DNA from 3 places in the Siminovitchia sediminis genome. Region 2 is predicted to be linked to each of the others. Evidence: predicted binding sites of a transcription regulator. Region 2 holds the regulator's gene; each other region holds the start of a gene.
The links. The regulator LexA, encoded in region 2, represses DNA repair genes until DNA is damaged. The targets are predictions, from matches to a motif close to CGAACATATGTTCG.
Positions count from the first base shown of each region.

Region 1: ACFSCZ_RS19840 (YolD-like family protein) is a predicted target of LexA. The motif match lies at 1,398-1,411, and genes of this name have one in related genera.
Region 3: ACFSCZ_RS09320 (DNA endonuclease) is a predicted target of LexA. The motif match lies at 1,341-1,354, and genes of this name have one in related genera.

Region 1 is NZ_JBHUEO010000121.1:134,264-136,539, reverse strand. It holds gene ACFSCZ_RS19850 (hypothetical protein) at 1-103, opposite strand, end outside; gene ACFSCZ_RS19845 (Ig-like domain-containing domain) at 347-538, opposite strand; gene ACFSCZ_RS19840 (YolD-like family protein) at 857-1,192, opposite strand; gene ACFSCZ_RS19835 (hypothetical protein) at 1,527-1,877, shown strand; gene ACFSCZ_RS19830 (replication-relaxation family protein) at 2,028-2,276, opposite strand, start outside.
Region 2 is NZ_JBHUEO010000002.1:63,536-65,811, reverse strand. It holds gene ACFSCZ_RS00745 (YneB family resolvase-like protein) at 1-246, opposite strand, end outside; gene ACFSCZ_RS00740 (hypothetical protein) at 275-472, opposite strand; gene lexA (transcriptional repressor LexA) at 630-1,259, shown strand; gene spoIIP (stage II sporulation protein P) at 1,329-2,276, opposite strand, start outside.
Region 3 is NZ_JBHUEO010000022.1:21,785-24,060, reverse strand. It holds gene ACFSCZ_RS09330 (PD-(D/E)XK nuclease family protein) at 1-818, opposite strand, end outside; gene ACFSCZ_RS09325 (hypothetical protein) at 858-1,148, opposite strand; gene ACFSCZ_RS09320 (DNA endonuclease) at 1,374-2,231, shown strand.

The DNA.
Region 1 (2,276 bases), on a different contig from region 2:
CATCCTTTTTTTCATTTGCACCAGAATTGTTTATAATGAGCACCAGTCCGGCCAAAAAAACAACGAACAATCCGCTAACAATAATTCCTGTAAGCTTTTTCATAAGACAGTCCCCTTACTAATTATTGAGAGATTTAGACTTATTTTTATATTTTTTTGCTTGTTTCTTATTCATATCTCATTTTCAATAAGTATATGAAATGTTTTGTTCAACTCTATAAACAGAATACTAAAAAATCTAGGACGTACTAATTGTTCTGAAGTTTAAGGATGAAGTTAAAAGAATGAGATATGGCAAAAACCACATCTTTCTGAAATATTACAGACTTGGATAATAGCTCCCCGATTATCTTACGCTAAAGGAATATTTAACTGGAGTTGCAACATTTTTCCCACTGGTTAACTTGATGGAGTTATCAAGGTAGATAATATAAGACTCTCCACTCTTCCATGCTGAATCAGAAGCCACGTTAATCTTATTGTTAACGAGCCCTATCTGGATTGGTACTTTTTTATTCTGACTGTCTAAAACAAACACGGACTCGTTGTTTACAGAGGAAGGGTCTAGTGTTGCATGTACTAATAATGGTATACCAAACGTTGTTTGGAATCGCCACCGTCATCGGATGGTTCTTCACTGCGGATAGGGCCATGGCCGTTACAGAATAAACCAATCTATTTCTTTTCAACATGACTTCTTCCCCCTGTAATTATTCCTATATACATATCCTAAGACAGGGATCTAGTAATTGCAAGAAAAGTCAAACAAAAGGCCTTCTCTCAAGAAGAATGGTTTATCCCCCCAATTCGGGTTCGATTTAAATTGGCTCATCAAAACCCGTTTTATATTTTTCAGCTAATTCTTATATTCGACTTCTGTTATTACATCAAATCTGATTTTATGTACATCTCCTCTTATATCTACAACATGAACCAGCTTATTGATCTCATCGATAAAGTGGACAGCACCCTCAATTTTTTTTAAAAACCCATCTATCCACAGTGTAAAAATAATTGACAGGTTGTATTCTATTGCAATATATAATGTCTCATTGATCTGCTCCCAACCTTGTTCATCTAGCTGCGGCTTTATGACTAGTTCATAATCCACTTTTAATTCCTTCAGCATCTTGACGTGTTCCGGGAGCATCATTGCTGTCCATTTTTTAGTCCCGCGATCTTTTATATCCATCAAGTTTCCCTCCTTTGTCTTCTATTTGACAGGTTAAAGATGTAGAATTTCCTCCTGGAGATGCAGTAGACTTTTGATGTTTAAGAAACAGTAATACTTTGGTAATACGTAGGAACAGCTAACTATCATTAATAATGTAAATCATTTCAGGCCTCTGCCTGCATCCCTGTTGCAATTTTTAAGAAACCATTTATATTTCCCACGACGAACATTTGTTTTTATTTATTATAAAGGAACATAGGTTCCCAATTCAAGCGTTAACATTCCCTTAAAAAAAAGGGATTTTTGATTATGTGGAGAAGTATAGTTCAATTGAACTAAGGAGGTTTTAAGTATGTGGGAGTTATTAAGTATGGGACATATGTATAAAACAGGAAAAGATTCCGGTGTACCAGGTTTTGTTTTCTTACTATCTTTTATTTTGTTTGGTATTTTCTTTGAGCCTATTATGTCGTTTCTCTCCACCATTGGTGTGGTAGACCTCTTTGGACGGTTGGGATTATTAAACGCACGTGGTGAACTGGACTTCTTTGCAACTTTTATATTTGGCTTATCGTTAATAACCTTTGGCATTATCATAATCATTGCCATATGGACGTTCTTATTCGTGATAATATTAATCCGCTCTTTGTTTAAGAGGGAGAAAAACGAAAGAAAATCCGAATATTTAGGTACTATTCAATAAATAAAAGAGAAACAATTTACTTTAGTTAAATAGGCTAACTAATAAGAGGATAGTATGTTCAGTTCATTATGAGCATATATCCTCTTATTGCTTTGATATTATTTTAAAGTTAGGAAAATTAAGAAGCGTTCCCTGTTTGTTGGACTGCAATTATTCAAAGGTTAAGAGCTTCTTCCCTTTGCTACTATAAATTTTAGCGGGTTCTCTAAACCATTGAATTTCTTCAATATTAACCAGTAAAACATGCTGGAACACAGTGTCTTGCCTTAATACATCTTCTAGCATTGATTTTTTTGAATAATAAACGGCCAGCACTTTTGTATTCACAGGCAAAGAACCAGCTGCAATCCGTTGAGAATAGTAAGTAATCAATTCATGACCATACATATCTCCTTCCAG
Region 2 (2,276 bases):
GCCCCTTCCCAGCCTCGTCTCATCTTGGATAAGGACCGCATGGATCCCGCCTGAAGAAATCTTTTCCAGCATATCCATCAAGCCGGGGCGTTCCAGGTTATAGCCGCTGGATGTATCATGAATAATCGCCTCAATTTGAAAGCCCCACCTATCGGCCGCAGCTGACAGCTCTTCTTCCTGCCTTTTTAAAGAAGTTTCCTGTGCCTGCTTCTCGGTGCTTACCCTGCAGTAAATGATTGCTCTCATAACCATTCCCCTTCTTTACCTTATTCTGTTATTCTATCACCTCTTGATGATTCAGAATGATCCCTTGGCTGCTTTTCTGCTGATCAACAAATGGCTCTCCGCTTCCCATGAGTTTATCTGTAGAAGGTGTTTCTTCTGTAAGATGAAATATAAATAAAATTCCCATAATCCAGGTAACAATGAAAAAGATTGCAAGGAAAGAATGCTTTTTAATAAATAAAATCATGCTTATCCATCCCCCCGAATATTTGTTCGTATTTACTATTGATTATAACAGAACATCCGTTTGTGTCAAACAAAAATTCGAACAACCGTTTGTATTACGGATGACCGCGTGCTATAATATGGATAATTCATAACAGAGATTAAAGGGTGTGAAATTATTGTCCAAGCTTTCAAAAAGGCAGGAAGCGATATTAAACTTCATCAAGGATGAAGTGAAGAAAAAAGGTTACCCGCCATCTGTACGCGAAATTGGGAAAGCCGTAGGCTTGGCTTCAAGCTCCACCGTTCACGGACATTTGGAGAGATTGGAAAGCAAAGGCTTAATCAGAAGGGACCCTACCAAACCTAGAGCAATAGAAGTTTTAAATCAGAAGGAACATGAACCTGCCATTCCTGCTAAAAATACTGTCAACCTTCCGCTTGTCGGAAAAGTTACAGCAGGGATTCCGATTTCGGCAGTTGAAAATATTGAGGAGTATTTTCCTTTTCCTGAACAGCTTCTTCCATCAGATGAGCATGTTTTCATGCTCGAAATTGTCGGAGACAGCATGATCGAAGCGGGAATTCTTGATGGTGACTTTGTGATCGTGAGACAGCAGCATACAGCCAATAATGGAGACATTGTTGTTGCGATGACTGAAGAGAATGAAGCAACCGTCAAGAGATTTTACAAAGAAAACGGCTATTTCAGGCTTCAGCCGGAAAATTCTGCAATGGAGCCGATTATCGTTGAGAACGTGTCCATACTAGGTAAAGTTGTAGGACTCTATAGAAGAAATATTCATTAATCCCGGGCCTATTGAAAGGCTCTTTTTTATGCCTCCATATGGATGGAAACCTGCAAGTGCGGTTCCCCCTTACTTTTGGGCTTCCAATGAATCGGAATTCTTCCAATAATACTCGCTGATGACTTCCGCTAAAGCGTCCGCTGTTCTATTTAATTCCTCAAGTGTATTGTCCACTCCCCCAATCTCGATCAGCAGCGCATTCTCTGCTAAATCCTGATTATAAATCCCGTCATTTCCACCCGCTCTCGGCTTTCCAAATACGCCCCGGGACAAGCCGGGATACTTTTTTTGAATAGCATGATGCAGATCTGTTGCAAATTTGGAGTTTTTTTCGTATTGAGGATGGCCCTCTCCAATGACAAAAAGTGTTTTTGCATAGTCTTTCCCTTTAATTTCCGTGGTAGTGACAGCCCGCCTTGACGAATCCCGGTGGATATCGAAATAAAATTGCACTTGGCTATTTTGATTCATCACCTCTTGGGCAATTTCTCTGGATACTTGATAGGACTGCCCATAATTCATACCTTTTGATTTTAGGAGCCCTTGAATATCTGTTTGATTTACCAATGTTTTAATGCCTTTTTCCTTCAGTTTTTCTCCCAGCCGTTTTCCGACCAGACTAATGTTTTTGTCCTTATGCCATGCCCGGCTCGGGTCTGTCACTCCCGGCAGCATCGGTAAAAATGATTCTGTGTTATGTGTTGAGTAAATAAAAACAACATGATCCTCCGTTTTCGGCCTTTCATTCGGGGTTTCCTGGCCCGGTTCTTCCTCATCCCCCCACATATCAAGGTCGCTGGGCGGCGGCGACTCAATAGGTAAGTTTGTAAAGTCAGTGCCTTTACCGGCTACAATAATTTTAGGGGTGGCTGCATTTAACCCCGGTATTTCACTGATTAAAAAAGATCTCATATTCCTTAAATTAATATTGGTAAACAACTCCAATGCGTCTCTGCCAAAGGAGCGTTCATACCCTTCAGGAAGGATTTTTTTTAAGGATTGGTTCTCCATTGACAT
Region 3 (2,276 bases), on a different contig from region 2:
GCGTTTTTGATTCCTCTTCCTTTTTCCAGTACGTCCAACATCATTTTTCGGGTAAAAGGGATGTATTGGGCAGCTTCCACGGATCGATAATTGCTTTGATCAGCGATTTTATAATAAATCGGAAGCTGGATTAGGTCCGGATATTTCTTTTTTACCGCATCGCGATAACGGTTCAACTGGTTGGAATGATTCTTTGTAAAAGTCTTGTCCTCGATCATTATAGCGTATGTTTCATTGACAATGGCCAATATATCGAGCGACTTAAATTGAGGAATGATTTTCAGCGTATCGATTTCTGGCATCGTCCTGTTGTGTGCGGTGAAAATCGTAGAAACAAACTCCACTGCCACACGATGCAAAGATGGATGGCTGGATCGATACTTCTTTTCACTCCATGAAAGAAGCCAACATAAAAAGGCATCCTGCGACAATTCACTCGTCGCATATGTAAATAAGTTGGGAGCTTCGCTGTCATAAACTTGGTCCAGCAGCGTTTGAACATCGTGATTCCCGGTGTAATCCTCCCAATAACCGCGTCCGAGAATGGAAAGATAATGGATGGGCGGGTGAAGGATCTGATCACGCAAATCTAAAATCCTCCCCTGGTCATCGGGGTATAACAGTAGCAGGCGGTCCTCATCCTGCTGGGCAATGATTTTGGGAAACTCCTGAATTCGCTCTGTATAGCCGCATCCCTGTTCACAAACAAGAGCAGGAAACGCATCAATGACCAACGTGCCATCTTCTCTTTCTATGATATTTTCAGATGCGTCATCAATTAATCGAGCCCCGCAATCAGGGCAAAGTGGTTGATTCATCACGACTCTCCTCCATGTGGTCATTCATGTATGTAAAAATTAATTCCTGACAAAAAACCATTTGTACAAGCCAATGATCAAGCAGGAGATCGCCACAAAAAACGCCAGCCCGCTGATCGTCGAAGCAACGGAAAAAAGAAAAGGAGGCGAATCCGCATAAGGATCACTGCCGGCCAATGCTAAAATCGATAGAAACCTAAAAATGATACCCAATATGAAAGAAAACAGGCCAATTCTCATATTTTGGGACATGTTGTGGAGCGAGTTGATTCTGTTTTTAAATAAGGATAAAAGAATGATGATGGCTAGTATTGCGATGATGACTTGCATAGCTGAGCTCCTTTGAAAAAAATAGACTATAAGGTTTATATCGGACTAAAGCGCTAAAACTAAAGGTTTTTTTCATATCGTTGGGGCTTTATAAATTTCAGGATCTACTTTCAGAACTTAGAATAGTTGCCATATCCGAAACTAATTCTTCTTTCCCATAAATTCTTCAATATGTGATATAATATCAATTATAGAACATACGTTCCTGAAAAGGAGGTCATGCAATTGCCTTGGGATTACCTTTCAGAGATTCAAAAGAATGTTTTGTTTGCAAGTATTATCGGTGATGGTGAGATTACGAAGCTTTACCGGAACTCAAGGAGAATCAATAATAGTTACAGAGAGCACTATGGCATTTCACAAGAGGATTATCGCTATTGGAAAAAAGATTTCTTTCCTGACTTGCTTTACATTACACCCAAGAGCCAAACATTGCGTTCTAAGTCTGACCCATTATTTACAAAGCTTTATCCACATTTTTATAATGCAGAGGGCAACAAAATAATACCTGTTCAGCTATTGCCACTATGCAAAAATATTCATTTTCTAGCCATTCTCTATATGGATGATGGAACTCTATCTATAACCACCACGATAAACCACAGAAAAAGACTTATTTATCTAACCCCACATATATACCTATATTTACAGAACTATCAACACGATGATTTGTTATTACTACAAAATCATATTAGAGACGTATTTAAATTTAACTTCAAACTATCCAAAAGAAAAGATGGATATGGCTTCATATTAAAATTTACTTCCGTTCAAGATACCTATGAATTTTTAAAAAGTATATCTCCAGTTACAAAAACTTGCAGAACAATGGAATATAAAACAAATTGGGGAGTAAGATTTCAGTTGGAAACTAACAAGTTCCAACAATTGTATCCCGATTACAAAGTAATTGCCTCTTGTTCAAGTCGATCAAAGCCTTATTCATCCGAAGAGATAAAAATTCTTATTAAATTAAAAACACAAAAACATACGATTCAACAAATCGCCGATCACCTAAATCGTTCCTATTGGTCAGTTGTATATAAGACAAGAGAATTAAGAAAAAGTGGCCTCCTAAAATAGAAGACCACTTTTTTAAATAATTTAACGAAGAAGTTGTAATACTCC